4 regions of the Paenibacillus sp. FSL M7-1046 genome follow, and region 3 is predicted to be linked to each of the others. Evidence: riboswitches for the same ligand, from Rfam matches in the RefSeq annotation. Region 3 holds a riboswitch; each other region holds the start of a gene.
What was found. Region 3 has a riboswitch for cyclic di-GMP ahead of NYE29_RS06620 (transglutaminase-like domain-containing protein). Riboswitches for the same ligand answer to the same signal wherever they lie in the genome.
Positions count from the first base shown of each region.

Region 1: linked by a shared signal. The riboswitch ahead of NYE29_RS07510 (collagen-binding domain-containing protein) and the one ahead of NYE29_RS06620 (transglutaminase-like domain-containing protein) in region 3 are both predicted to bind cyclic di-GMP.
Region 2: linked by a shared signal. The riboswitch ahead of NYE29_RS29600 (hypothetical protein) and the one ahead of NYE29_RS06620 (transglutaminase-like domain-containing protein) in region 3 are both predicted to bind cyclic di-GMP.
Region 4: linked by a shared signal. The riboswitch ahead of NYE29_RS11820 (flagellar assembly protein A) and the one ahead of NYE29_RS06620 (transglutaminase-like domain-containing protein) in region 3 are both predicted to bind cyclic di-GMP.

Region 1 is NZ_JBBOXB010000001.1:1,750,898-1,754,711, reverse strand. It holds gene NYE29_RS07520 (ASCH domain-containing protein) at 1-194, shown strand, start outside; gene NYE29_RS07515 (hypothetical protein) at 531-944, opposite strand; cyclic di-GMP riboswitch class I at 1,568-1,657, shown strand; gene NYE29_RS07510 (collagen-binding domain-containing protein) at 1,741-3,814, shown strand, end outside.
Region 2 is NZ_JBBOXB010000001.1:6,620,183-6,623,996, forward strand. It holds gene NYE29_RS29595 (hypothetical protein) at 1-105, opposite strand, end outside; gene NYE29_RS29600 (hypothetical protein) at 245-1,276, opposite strand; cyclic di-GMP riboswitch class I at 1,352-1,443, opposite strand; gene NYE29_RS29605 (nucleotidyltransferase domain-containing protein) at 1,570-2,337, opposite strand; gene NYE29_RS29610 (RNA polymerase sigma factor) at 2,458-3,039, shown strand; gene NYE29_RS29615 (DUF4179 domain-containing protein) at 3,008-3,814, shown strand, end outside.
Region 3 is NZ_JBBOXB010000001.1:1,550,094-1,553,907, reverse strand. It holds gene NYE29_RS06635 (glycosyltransferase family 2 protein) at 1-595, shown strand, start outside; gene NYE29_RS06630 (GtrA family protein) at 585-989, shown strand; gene NYE29_RS06625 (class D sortase) at 1,086-1,691, shown strand; cyclic di-GMP riboswitch class I at 1,813-1,894, shown strand; cyclic di-GMP riboswitch class I at 1,968-2,050, shown strand; gene NYE29_RS06620 (transglutaminase-like domain-containing protein) at 2,064-2,870, shown strand; rRNA gene NYE29_RS06615 (16S ribosomal RNA) at 3,233-3,814, shown strand, end outside.
Region 4 is NZ_JBBOXB010000001.1:2,697,547-2,701,360, forward strand. It holds gene NYE29_RS11815 (flavin reductase family protein) at 1-200, shown strand, start outside; gene NYE29_RS11820 (flagellar assembly protein A) at 250-2,118, opposite strand; cyclic di-GMP riboswitch class I at 2,224-2,316, opposite strand; gene NYE29_RS11825 (FUSC family protein) at 2,586-3,692, opposite strand.

The sequences.
Region 1 (3,814 bases), 200 kb from region 3:
TGATAAACTGTTATGAAGTTACAGCTGGTATGGCTGAAGAAGGCTGGCCCTACGGCAGCGAATATATCTTTGGAGATTATAGGGAGGGACGGTTTGCCTGGGAACTGACGGGGGTCACTCCGCTGGAGGACAACATTCCGGCCAAGGGCCGGCTGGGCTTCTGGGAGCATCCTGTTCCGCAAAGGGAGCGGTGAAGCGCTTATGGAATTTCAGACCAGCAAGTCTAACTGGATAGACGGAAAATGTTATGACGGTACCGGCGGTTCGGTGGAATACAGGTATGAATGGGCTCAGGAAGGAGCGTATGCATAGGAAATGGGCAGTCTTCTTATTGCGTGGCTTTGCATGTTATGTTTATTTCTTACGTTTAAGGATAAGGTAAGCCGGAGAATTCTATATCCCGTGGCGCTGGTAGTTATTTTCGGCACATTGGGCTATTGGAAGGTTTTAATGTAATTTATAGCGGGTACTTTACAGGTCTTGCCGACTCCCAGGGCGAGGCCTGTTTTTATTCTTCAACGCACCAAAGGCTATTGGCTTGCTTGAGGGCCGGATTTGATTTTGTACTGTTCCTCATAGCTGTTGTAGCCGGAGATATCGAGTCCCAGGTATTTGCGCATATGGATAGCGGCCTGTGCAGCGATGACGTCATCCAGCAGCAGCATCCGTTCATGATATCCCCGGCATATAAATTTGGCCTCGATGCCCACCTGGAGCCGCTGCTGTTCATAGACCTTAACTCCGCGTTTCCTCATTTCGGCGCGCACATCCCTCAGATCGGCAGTAGCCGCATTTGCAGCAGTACGGAGAACCTCCATGTATGGGGCGGGAGTCCGCAGTTGTGTCGACATAATGGCTGAATCCCGTTCAAAGGCTGATAAAATCAGCGGAAGCAATATATAGGATTTGACCAGTGTATTATCGTTACTCTCCGCTCTATGCATAAATTCAATCACCTCTAATAAGAACGTATATTCGTATTTTAACCGATTATTCAAAAATTAATCAATGGAATTTCTAAACAGCTGAAACAATGTGACATAATTCACAAAATAATTATAAGAATTATTTTATATTAAAATTGAAATAATAAATATTGAAAAATAAAGCTTATTAAAAAGGAGAATTGTGATGAATTATGAGGGAAGTCTCCGCCGCGGATTGTTGTTCGGGTTGTTTCTAAGTGTTCCACTATGGATGTCCATGATCGGCTGGGTTCAGCTGTTATAAAATATACCAATTCTGAGTCCGGCTGTTGCCCGCTGACTTATGTAAATTGACAATGACTAAAAACTGCTGCCAAAAGCTGGCGACAGTTTTTTTGCCGTTTCGACATAAGTTGAAAAGTGGTTCGAATATACTAATTTTTAATATTGAAAATTTGTTTTATGTGATTGGTGAATACAACGAAACCCTTATGTGATGCGGGATTGAGGACTTTTTCAGAGAATCTATCAAAAAAAATAAGGAATAGATTGACAAACAGAGAGGGGAAGAGATAGACTGATTCTAGTCCGAAAGTAACAAAAGTCATAGACTACATAGAATACGACTGTTACCAACTTCTCATGTATAATCGCAAACCGTTCGAAAGAGCGGGACGCAAAGTCAGGAATCTACAGCACTCTAAAGGTGCCACGATCGTCCGGCCGCCATGAAGCTAACCCTTCTTGGCGGTCTTTTTGTTGTTACGGGCTAATCTGTGCATTCATAGAATAGTTACATAGGAGGTACATATCGTTGTTGAAGAAAAAATCATTAGCCTTGATTCTGACGGGGATTTTAACCATCGGCAATATGCTTCATCCGGGGATCAATGTAGAGGCGGCGGCAAGTATGCCGTACACCCCAACACCGGTGCTGGGAGTCGCCGGCAATTTCAACGCCTTTATCTTTGGAGATTTCGCGCAAAGCAATGACCAGATCCACGGACGGCTTGCTGCTGCAGGGAATATTACTCTTCAGGGATATGGAGTATCCAAGGATGCTGTGGGCGGAGATGTGCTTATCGCCGGCAAAGACATCGACTTTTCAAATGGAACAGTTTATGGCACCTCTGTGTATGGAGGCAGCATGAAAAGTTCAGGAGCTGACCTTAAAGGAGGTACGCGGCAGGATCATCCGATCGATTTTCAAGCTGAGGAGCAATTTTTGATTCAGCGTTCGAGTGAACTTGCTGCTCTGAAACAAACGCAGCCCTTTGTCAGAGATGGAGGGAAAATGACGATTAACGCTCCGGATTCCTTTAATGTCATTCATTTGACTGCTGCGGATTTGGCGGTTACCAACGGTCTCCAGTTCAACATTGCAGGAAATGCCACGGTAATTATCAATGTAAGCGGGAATAAGGTCGTCATTCCGGATTTTCAAATGTGGAATGGCAAATCTCACAATGTGCTGTTCAACTTCTACGAAGCTTCTTCTGTAGCTAATGGGAACACAACCATTGAAGGCACCATGTTAGCGCCGCATGCCTTTGTGGCGTTCAGCCGTGCTGAACTGCATGGTACCCTTATTGCAAAAGGATTCAGCGGTTATATTCAGATGCATCATCATACCTTTGAGGGAACGGTGCCGCCAGTCGGCCCGACACCAACACCGAAGCCGACACCAACACCAACACCAACACCGACGGCGACGCCAACACCGACGCCGACACCGACGGCGACGCCAACACCGACACCGACACCAACGGCGACGCCGATACCGACGCCGATACCGACGGCGACACCGACGGCAACGCCGACGGCGACACCGACACCAACGGCGACGCCGATACCGACACCGACGCCAACGGCGACACCGACGCCAACACCGACGCCGACACCGACGGCGACGCCAACACCGACACCGACACCAACGGCGACGCCGATACCGACGGCGACACCGACGGCAACGCCGACGGCGACACCGACACCAACGGCGACGCCGATACCGACACCGACGCCAACGGCGACGCCGACACCAACGCCAACGGCAACACCGGTGCCGACACCAACGCCAACACCGGTGCCGACACCGACACCAACGCCAACACCGACGCCAACACCGGTACCAACGCCAACACCGGTGCCGACACCAACGCCGACGCCAACACCGACACCGACGGCGACACCAACACCAACGGCGACGCCAACACCGACGGCGACGCCGACACCAATGCCGACGGCGACACCGACACCGACGCCAACACCAACGCCAACACCGGTGCCGACACCAATACCAACGCCGGTACCAACACCGACGCCGGTACCAACGTCGACACCAACACCAACACCAGCGCCGACACCAACGCCAACACCGGCGCCGCCACCAACACCGGCGCCGACTCCGCCACCAACACCGGCGCCGACGCCGACACCGACACCGGTGCCAACACCGACACCGACGCCGACGCCAACGCCAACACCGGTGCCAACACCGACGCCAACACCGGCGCCGCCACCAACGCCGACGTCAACACCGACACCGACACCGACACCGGTGCCAACGCCAACACCGGTGCCGACACCAACGCCAACACCAGCGCCGACACCAACGCCAACACCGGTGCCGACACCGGTACCAACACCGACACCAACGCCGTTGCCAACAGTAGACCCGACGCCAGCACCGACGAGTGTAGCGCCAACAGTAGACCCGACGCCAGCGCCGACGAGCGTAGCGCCAACAGTAGACCCGACGCCAGCACCGACGAGCGTAGCGCCAACAGTAGACCCGACGCCAGCACCGACACCAACGGTGATTGGTACGAATGACGATCAGGAGATTACGATTGATGAGGATCCGCTGCCTTTGGGCCCTGTGACCACAC
Region 2 (3,814 bases), 5.1 Mb from region 3:
CTCGAATATTTCCACTTCTTTTACCGTTTCAGCCAATTCGGCAAATCCATGCAAGCTGATGAAGATGGTGTTGAATTCCGGGTACATTTTAGTTTCTGCGATCATTTTTTAATGACACTCCTCTAGTTGTTTTTTTTCAATTTGCGATTGCGGGATTCATTGGAAATAGGTTCATACCCAATATTTACCGCTTTACTACTATCGTCAAATTGCACTGTTTTTTTGATAGTTTCTGAAAATTCATTTATGGCGTTCTGACTATTGTACGAAGCACAATATAGTCATTCGCGTCGCGTGAGATCAAAGTGTCTTTATTAAAATACACAAAATTGTCCGCACTGCGGTTTCGTTCCCCAAGTAAAAAGAGTTCCCCATTTCGGAGGTTCACTCCGCGGGCTACCAGTTTATTATTCATCATTTCCGAGAACACCGCATAATTGTCACCCACGATTAAGAGATCATTCCGGTCGCCAATTACCCATTCACGTTTGAGCAATACTTTAACCGGGGCTCCGGCTTTACTGCGGTCCATCGTCATATAGATGAAGTAATTTTTGGTCTTGCCGGCAGCATCCACTTCTTTGGAGTCAATCATCCAGACAATATCTTTACCATTCGAAGCTACGAGGTTGAAGGATTCATTTTCTTTCAGCTTGTAGAGCTCAATTGTTTTTGAACTTGGCAGATCATACAGATACAACGTCCCGGTGTCCCATTTGCTATAGATGAACTTGTCATCTACAAACTGGTGGACCTGATCAAAACCAAGATCATTGATGGTCTGAGTTTCCAGCGTCGTTTTGTTAGTGAAGTAAAAATCTGAGCCACTGCTGTGTGCATAATATTTGTCACCCACACCCAGTAATTCCGGAGTTTTCACTTCCAGCGGAAGCTCGCTTGTTTTTTTGGTTTTCAAATTGTACTGTACCAGCTTCTTCGGGTAGATATTAATTCGTTTAGTCACTTCAATTGTAGACTCATAATAATAAACACTGTCTCCCATAAGCTGCAAGTTCGTTTTGAACGTGTTAGTAGAAGTGACCTTCTCCGTCGTCTTCTTCTTCCAGTTATGTAAGTACAGCTGATGAGCCCCTTTGCTATCCTTCTCCAGTGAAGCGATTGTGTCACCTGTGAACTTGTAGTTGTAGTCAATCGGCATGTTATATGCAGTTTTGACATCCGTAAAAGTGTACTTCGCAGCTGCGTGGACCGGGGTGGCAATCAGGGGCCCAGCGGCCAAGACTGTAGCCAGAATAAACGCTAAGCCAGGCCTCAATTTGTGGCGAATCTTCAAAAACATGATTTTTTCAAGCTCCTTTTGTTGTATTTAGACAACAAAAAACCAAACTACATGAGCGTCCCCGCTGTCATGCCGCTTTCGTGAGCGGTTTAGACCGGTGGCTTTGCGTCTTCCGCCTTTCGGCGGAGTTGCCTTTGTTCATCAGCTGGCGCTTCCGAATCACAAACATATTTTGGTATTTATTATCTATCTAAATTTATAATTCGACAAGAGTAGTCATTATCCTCCTTTTTTCTCACATTCAAATATTGTTCGCTGTATCTGTTTTGTTACGATAGTGCGTAGATCCGTTTGACCATAAAATCGAAAAAACGCTGATTCCAGTTCTCTGACAGCCGTTCGGTCAAGTCTGCAATCAACACCACAGCGAGGTCCACCAGCTTCTGGACACCTGAAGGGAGTGCGTCCGGTCCAAGAGCATTTAACGCTCCTGTTAACTCATCCAGTTGCTGTGGACTGAGTTTGTGATGCAGTCTCTTAATGCCGAGCTGCGCTGTAGAAGGATCTGCTACATGCCGCAGAACTATCATTAGATCTGCCGCCAGATGACTGCCAAGCCGGTGTGCCCAGAGCAAATCGCCGCGGAGATACGCGGTTTCAAATTCCAGAAGACTGAAAGTGAAACCGGAAAGGATCCTCGTAATCTCTACATCCGACATGGGGAAGCTCTCTGCCTTGTAGTTGGCAAGACAACCCTCGGGATCATGCAGGACAAGGATTTGTTCGGTTTGTTTCAGACTCTCCGCAGTCACTGTATAAAGATCGAAATGCAGACCGTCTTCAAACACGCCAACAATTTGTGGTCCTACGAAGTTAGCTTCCGACCAGAATATCAGCGGTTTATAGCTCTCCATATAGGATATTCTGCGCGCTAAAAAATCCGTCAATCCCTCGCTGTGGACCAAGCAGTACAAATCAACATCCGAGTAAGCATCCTGCTCTCCTCTGGCATGTGCGCCTTTCAGAAATACCGCCCTGACTGCCGGATCATCCTTTACGGCCAAGCCTACCTGACGGATTGCTACGTCTTGTTTCATTCTCTCTTCCCCCTGCAATGTGTAGTATGATCTGAACATAATCTTTCTTTTTTATAAAAAGTGAGAAATATTGTGGCGCTGGTGCGTCTTATATACAAATAAATTAATGGGAGGCACTGGATGAAGGCACAGGACAACGACGAACAAATCATTGCCGAAGTGCTGCAGGGCAACCGGGAGGCCTTTGCGGTACTCGTAGACAAATACAAGTCGAGCTTGTATGGTCTGCTGCTCGGTATGGGCGCCAGTCACCAGGATGCACAGGATTTGGCCCAGGAAACATTTATCAAAGCATACCAGAAACTCCGCGAGCATCATGGCCAATCAAGCTTTGCCGCTTGGCTGTACGCCATTGCGATCAACCACTTCAGGTCACTGAAAAGACGGAAATCCCCAGGCCTAATAAGCAGCACCTTGCTGCAGGAGAAGGATCGCGGGCCAACCCCTGAAGAGCAATATATGCGCAAGGAAGACGAGCTTGAAATGCACCGGAAATTGTCCAAGCTTCCAGAACGTTACCGGATTGTACTGCTGCTTCGCTATACCAATGAATTATCCTATGAGGAGATCTCAGCGATAACGGGAATGCCGATGCATCAGGTCAAAAATTGTCTCCACCGCGCCCGTCAAAAGCTGAAGAAACAATGGCCGAAATCCAGGGAGGGTTCCAATGAAAAAATGGGCTTACACCAATCACAATGACTTGTCCGGCACTGATAACGATCTACTGACGGATTCACAATTGTATACAAGCTCTAATCTAGCTGATGATTTCACAGAGCGCGTTATGGAACAAGTTCGCAATACAGAGATACAGCCCGCCTCCGGGCAAAAATTATCCGAGATATCCGGAATGCAAACGGGCCGCACCCTAAAAAGAGGTTTAAAGTGGGGCAGCTCTGTTGCTGCAGTGATAGGAATTGCTTCATTACTGTTTTTCATTGGCAAATCAGGTACAGTGTCAGAGACGTTGTCCACCCCTCCACAGAAACCGTTCCTCCTTGCCAACCAGTGGGCAAAGCTTGGTCTGCTGGACGCCAAAATACTCGGAGTGGTGCAGCACCCTGGCATAGAGAAAACCGATAAAGGCTATACCTTTGTCCTGCAGGACGTAGTGGCTGATCCTACCCGTTTGGTGCTTAACATTAGCATTACGGATAAAACCGGACATGCTGCCAACGACGCAATGTCCAAATTTAATACCAGCCAATTGGAAATCCATGATGAACAAGGACACAACATCGGAGAACTTAAAGAGATCATGCCCTTGGCCAGTGACATTTATGGAAACTCTGGTCAAGCCTCTCTGCTGTTGACTTACGTATTCCCTGATGAAGGCCCAGGAAGCACCGTAGTTATTCAAGGCAATATTCATGAACTGGCTTCAAACAGCAAAACAGAAAAGGTAGTCACCGGAGACTGGAGCTTTAGCTATGAAGCAGATATGACCGCAGCACAGGCATTATCGGTAACCACA
Region 3 (3,814 bases):
TATTTTCAAGAAAGTGACTGCCAAGCTCTTTTACCGTCTGCTCAGCAGCATGACCAGTGTGGAGATTCCCACCGATACAGGCGACTTCCGGCTCATCGACCGTAAAGTATGCGATGTGCTGCGTGGACTCAAAGAGAAAAACCGCTATGTCAGAGGTTTGGTGAGCTGGGTCGGCTTCCGGCAGACGATGGTGGAATATGTGCGGGAGGAACGTTTTGCAGGTGAAACCAAATACCCGCTGAAGAAAATGATCCGGTTTGCGGTTGACGGCATCACCTCATTTTCACATAAGCCGCTGAAAATAGCCTCATATGTAGGCTTCTTTCTCTCCTTCTCCAGCTTTGTGTATCTGTTCTTTGTATTGTTCCAGAGAATCTTTTTCACCTCATGGACGGTTCCGGGCTGGGCTTCCATCGTCGGTGTGAATTTGTTGTTTAACGGCATCGTGCTGATGCTGCTTGGCGTAATAGGTGAATATATTGGACGGATATATGATGAATCCAAGGATAGACCGCTGTACATCGTGCGTGAGACCAAGGGTTACCGGGGCGGGGAGCATGAGGAGCGGCAAGAGGACAATGATTATGGCAGATAGGAAGCTGAATGCGGGATTTATCCAGTTTTTAAAATTTAATGCTGTAGGCTTACTGAATACGCTAATTGATTTCGCCGTATTTACCTTGCTGCATTCTCTGGGTATGATGAACACCCCGGCACAGATTATTTCTTATAGCGCAGGGACAGCGAACAGTTTCTTTTGGAACAAGAAGGTGACCTTTAAGGATAAGAGTCAGGCTAACAAGGACAGTTTTGACCGTATGCAATTAGTCCGATTCATCATACTGAACCTGGTTGTACTGGGGATATCAGTGCTGCTGATGCATCTGCTAACGGACAAATTTGGAGTTCAGGTGCTGATTTCCAAAGTGCTGGTTACGTTCGTCACCGTCATCATCAATTTCTTTGGTAGCCGTAAATGGGTATTTTAAGTCAGATGTTGGGCCGTGGAGTTTCTTTATCTTAAAGATCGGGGGGATTTGATGCGTAAGTTTTCCTATTTGATCATAATTGCAGGAGTTCTAGTCATGCTGTATCCAAAAGCGAGCGAATGGTATAACGACCGGCAGCAAGAGAAGCTGCTGAAGGAGGCTGAACAGGCTTATAGTGAGCTGGCCCCTTCGTCAGAGCCCGATCTGAAAAAACAGTACGCCGAGGTCACTGCACTGCTGGCAGAAGAATCAGCTGGGGATGAACCAGTGCAGGCTGCTGAACCGGCAGAGCAGGAAATAGAGGTCGGCGGCAAAGTGACCGGAATTATCACAATCGACAAAATCGATTTGAAATTGCCCATATTGGAAGGGGCGACCAAAGCCAACATGAAGCATGCCGCAGCCCATATGAAGGAAACCGCTCCAATCGGTGAAATAGGCAATGCTGCCATAGCTGCACACAGGTCTAGGACTACAGGGAGATTATTCAACAGACTGAACGAAGTAAAGGTCGGAGATACCATTTCCGTCAAGACAAGCGATCAGGAGTATAAATACGAGGTTTATGATATCTCGATTGTTGAGCCTACGGATGTGTCTGTACTGAACGGGAATAAACAAGATAAGATCCTTACCCTCATTACATGTGATCCTTTGGTAAATCCGACCCATCGACTGATTATCCACGCTAAAGCGGTTTGAAGTAAGAGAACAGATCATAAAATGCGAAAATTATAAAAATTTAAATGAATTAAGTAGAAATCTAGTGATTTAGGTCTTGTAACTAGGCATTAATATGATACTATATAACTATAAAAGCTAAACACGATAACGGCAAACCTATCGAAAGGTAGGGACGCAAAGCTAAAGGGCCTTCCCTGTAAGGATGGCAGCCAGCTACCGAATGAAGAGGCTTTTTTTGTTTGTTTTTAAGATGAATCTAGTATATTCCAATAGTAGTAGGAACAGATAAAGCTTAAACGATAACGGCAAACCTATCGAAAGGTAGGGACGCAAAGCTAAAGGGCCTTCCCGGGTATGGATGGCAGCCAGCTACCGAAAGGGGTTTTATCCATGAAGAAGTTCTATTATATGTTCTTGACCTTGTTCGTCCTGGTTACTTCAGTTCAAGTAAGCACAGCTAACGCTTCCAGCGTAGAGTCGGGCTGGTTAAATACATCGCAATTGAGCCAAGGGGTTGTCCAAGTTTCCTATGATGTTCCCAAGGACAAACGTATCAAGCTCATGATTACTAAAGACAATAAGAGCTACTCTTATAACTTATATGCCTCCAAAGCTACAGAAACGTTTCCACTGCAGCAGGGGAATGGCGCTTATAAAGTGTCAGTCCTAGAGAACACCAGCGGCAACAAATACAAAGTGCTTTCTTCCGAAACCGTAGACCTGAGCATGAGCAACACCAACGCCGTATATTTGAGTTCCGTACAGAATGTGAAATGGAATTCTTCCGATAAAGCAGTACTGAAAGCTAAGCAGCTTACGCAAGGGCTGACCACTGATGAAGCAAAGGTACAAGCTATCTATAATTACATCGTGGCGAATGTAAAGTACGACTATACCTTAGCGGCTAATGTTACGCAGGATTATATCCCGAACAACGACAACACACTCGCTAGTAAGAAAGGGATTTGCTACGATTATGCATCTTTGTTCGCCACCATGCTCCGCAGTGAAGGAATTCCGACAAAGCTGGTAATGGGCAATACGAGTTATGTATCTGTATATCATGCCTGGAATGAAGTATTGCTTAACGGCAAATGGGTAACGATTGATACGACAGTGGACGCCGGATTGGGTAAGAACAAAGAATCAGGCTTCACCAAAGCGTCGAGCAAATATACAGCAGCTAAGATCTACTAATCCTGTAGAATGATGATTACCCTAAGATAACCCGCTTAATATTTAAGCCGGTTATCTTTTTTTTGTTTAAGGGGTTGCTTTTTTATATTGATGTGGGGTATTATAGGTAAGCGTTGTTAGAGCGCACCCAAGTAAATAAGAAATGGCTGAAAAGTTGTTTCAAAAAAAAGCTTGCGTTTCTAAATCAAACGTGATATATTATAAGAGTTGCTGGTGACGAGATAATCGACACTGACAACGAGCTTGATCTTTGAAAACTGAACAACGAGTGAGTATGGAAATCACGCAAGTGAGATCCAAAATTAGAGAATGTAAATTCTCGTCAGATGTTTCAAATTGAGCAATCGCTCTTTCTAAATACCAATTTGGAGAGTTTGATCCTGGCTCAGGACGAACGCTGGCGGCGTGCCTAATACATGCAAGTCGAGCGGAGTTATGATGGAGCTTGCTCCGGATTAACTTAGCGGCGGACGGGTGAGTAACACGTAGGCAACCTACCTCTTTGACTGGGATAACTACCGGAAACGGTAGCTAATACCGGATAATTCCTTTGTTCACATGGACGGAGGATGAAAGGCGGAGCAATCTGCTACAAGGAGATGGGCCTGCGGCGCATTAGCTAGTTGGTGGGGTAACGGCTCACCAAGGCGACGATGCGTAGCCGACCTGAGAGGGTGAACGGCCACACTGGGACTGAGACACGGCCCAGACTCCTACGGGAGGCAGCAGTAGGGAATCTTCCGCAATGGGCGAAAGCCTGACGGAGCAACGCCGCGTGAGTGATGAAGGTTTTCGGATCGTAAAGCTCTGTTGCCAGGGAAGAACGTCCGGTAGAGTAACTGCTACCGGAGTGACGGTACCTGAGAAGAAAGCCCCGGCTAACTACGTGCCAGCAGCCGCGGTAATACGTAGGGGGCAAGCGTTGTCCGGAATTATTGGGCGTA
Region 4 (3,814 bases), 1.1 Mb from region 3:
GCCGGCTGGTGCAGCTTGTGGAGCTCGGGCATTGCGATATGGTTATCGGCGAAGTTCTAGGTTTTCATGTAGAGGATGAGCTGATTCATAACGGCCGAATTGATGTCGGCAAGCTGAAGCCGGTCAGCCGTCTGGCCGGCGCGTCTTATGCAGCAATTGGCCGGACGTTCGAGCTGGACAGACCTCAGTATGAACCTTGATTAGGCTGGGTATTAGCAGCTAGATCAGATATTTTGGGGTAGAGGAAGGCTAATGCGCCTGATTTCTTAACCGCAGGCTTTGGGCAGTGAAGACAAGTTCTTCATCTGTCCCGTCGATCTTGGCGGTGTATTCTCCAATCGTCACTTCGCTGTTGCAGATTTTGCGGACTGTAATATTATTGCCGGCGGTAAGCACCGATTTCTCGGAGGACTGCTTCCCTACAGTCTGTGCGCTGATGGAGCCTGCCGCCTCGACTGAGGAGTCCGTGCACTCCGCTTCGTTCATTACGAAACGGACATCGCCGGAAGAGAACAGCTGGCTGTGCAGAATCCCCTCCTTATGAACATGGAGATCTCCGCCGGATTTAATAATGCTATGCTGTGACGAGGCAATGTCGATCCGTGTATTCTCCTCCTGCATCCCGGATATGGCGTCATGCAAATCCTGCAACAGCCTCAGAAAGGTGCTTAGAACAGCATCCGTGAAGAAATCGGTGAACTGCCCCGGGTGCAGGAATACCTCCAGCATATGTCTTAATTGCCCGGTGTCGATAGGATAATCGGGATTCATCCCGGCAATAACATTCTGAAGATCAGTGATCAGGCCGGGGAGATGGTCATATTTGCTTTCCAGCAGCAGCATAACCACCAGACCGTATTTTACGGTTTGCTGGCGTGATTGGACGGTATTCGCCAACTGCTGCGACGCTTTTCTCAGACTGGTCATTTCCTTCATCAAGAGAGCGGAGTACATGCAGAGGCGGTTATGTCTCGCTCCATAATGACCGGAGTACAATTGGCTGCTGACAACCTTGCCCTGGACAAAAATGCTTCCTGTAGCAGTGATTGTCGCATGTGTAACGTCGCCGTATATGTATACATTTCCCAACGCCTCAAGGATGGTCTGGTTTCCGATATCATTGGTGGCGACCACATCACCCGGGAACATCATTTTGGCGGCGTCGGGGTTCGTGTCCCCGGGAACAAGATATGTCTGGGGGAAATCAAAAACCTTGCGGTTCAGACCGCATCCCGTTAAGCGGGGCCTTCCCTGGCGGAGGGAGACGATCCCGCCGTCCGCCAGCAGGGTTGTACATTCTTTAGTGACCAGCTGAATGTCTTGCGGTGGCGGGGAGGGAATAATTCCGCCATACACGTCGATGCCGGGCACTCCCTCTTCCGCAGGCAGCTTACGGGCAATGACCTCTCCCTTCTGGACAAAGGGAACCCTTGGATGGTTCAGGAAATCTGCAGGATCGGCAGTCCGAATGAATTCATATTCCCTGTCCTCAGCAAATAACAGCTCCAGCCGGGCATTCTTGCCGGGAATAGGGGCTTTACCCTCTGCGATGCAGACCGGGAGATAGGTAGGGTTGTTCAGCTCTGCATAAAGAGCCGGAATGTTGAGATCGCGCATAATGGAGCTTTTCTTGAAGCCGGCGATAATCTGGTCCACCGTAAGGGTGGACAGCAGCAGGCCGCAATTCGGTTCCGCCCGGACTGTGACATCTGCTGCAGCCGGGGAGCTAGCGAGCTTCCAGGCGTACTTTTCTGCACGGTAGAGCGTGAAGTAGACCTTCAGTTTATCTTCGGATACGGTGATCTGATACTGCGGCTTCTCGCAAATTTCCCAGGTGATACGGTCTGTGGGGGTTACTTCCGTAGGATCTGTCACCGTCTTCCGGTTAATATTCAACACCACAGGGTGAACGGAAGAAATGACAGCGGGTTTGCCGCCTGGCAGAGGAGGAGTAATGAATATTTGGTTGTTCTGTACGATAATACGTCCGTTCTTTTCCTCATCTCCCCCACGGAGCGGCTTAGCCTGCACAGCGGGCAGAGCCGGAAGATCGGGGTTCCCGATTGGCGTTGTGGTATGAAATACATGCCTGAATTTCTCGATGATATGCTGTGGCATTACTCTAACCTCGCTTCTTCGTATAATCAATGGTATCTGTACAGAAAAGAGCATCATGGACTATGATAGATTGTTTTAATCTACCAGTACCCAAGTCACATCTCAATTGGCAGCCTGGCGACCATGAATGGATAGTCTCACATTCTTAGGCCCATCGCTTTGCGTCCTGCCCTTTCGGGAAGTTTGCCTTTAAAAAAATAGATCAATGATATACATTCAGCATGAGGTCATTTAATCGACTCAAATCGACAGGGAATGTTCAATACTGGAGTGGTTGCCAAAATAAATCTACAAACAAGCTTAATTCTAGTACTTTAGTATTAATTTTTCAACTTATTAATAATAAATCTCTCTGGTATCCCTTTAAAAGGGACGGCTTTGAGTTCAAGCGATATTACAAGCAAAAACGACCCTGCCTTTTTCTCAAAGGACAGGGTCGTTTCTGCGAAAAAAGGACGCTCCCAAGCTTAAAGCTTGTGGGAGAGCCCTCTTTTGACAAGGTGCACGGCGCGTGCGCTTCCGGCCCGGACGGAGACTGGTGCCGGTATAATAATCGTGGCTGCATAATCGGCCCGTTCAATTTCCTCCAGCACCCGGTTAAGATGGGAGAAGACGGCTCCGAGATCACGGACTGCTGTCAATGAGCATTGACCCTGCAGCTCGGAGAACCAGGCGAACTGCAGATCCCGGGCGCGGCGCAGCGCTTCGGGGAGCGAACGGGTGCATTCGGCATCGGACAAAGTCTTGGTTCCATACAGGGCGATGCAGTCTGCGGTTGCCGTTACGACCTCTGTCATCCAGTCAGCTGCGGCATAATGTGCAGGCAGGAGGGAAATCTCCTCGGCGATCTCCTTGACGTAGCGGTGAACCTTTTGCAGATGAGAGGTTGCCTGTGTCAATGACCGCAACCCGCTGCGGCATTGATAATGGGATAACGTATAGTGCAGCTCTTTCTGCTGCTTGTCGCTCTTCGCCAGCAGTTGTCCGGAACGCACCAGCCTCTCCGGAGCCTGCTTAGAACTGCTGCTCTCTGCGGCGAGTCCGGTCAAGGCATCGGCCAGCAGCAGGGTTCCTTCCAGTGCCAGGCGTTTAACCTTGACGAACCCCCCCGGGGGAACGATAATCATATTTATTATTAAGGCAATCAGCACGCCGATTAAGGTCTCCGCGACTCTCCACACGATATAAGGGTCCTGATAAAAGGTCAATGCCAGCACGGAGGTCACACCGACCTGGGAAACGGCTTGAATGTTAATCCGGCAGGCGGTGGCCACACCGATGCCGATCAGCAGCATCAGCAGAATAGACAGTGCCCCCACGTCGAAGAAATGGCCCACGAGCAGGCTGACAATTCCACCGAGCACAACGCCCATCAGACGGTAAATCCCTTTTTCCAGCGAAGCCTTGACGCTTCCTTGGGTGATAAGAATTGCGGCAAGCGGTGCAAAGTATAAATAACTGTCGCCGTGCAGGCTGTGAACCGCAAGCCAGGAGAGTGAAGCAGCAATCGTAACGCGTATCATATATAGAGATAATCCGAATTTTTCAAGGCGGTCCTGTAACCCCTCGTTCATGTTAGTCATCTTCTTTCACATCAATAAGAGAACATTTTTAGGTTTTCAGCAATTTTCATTATAGCACTCAAAAACAACAATAACGGGGTACAGTTTTTACGAACTTGTTAAGTTTCTGCGCT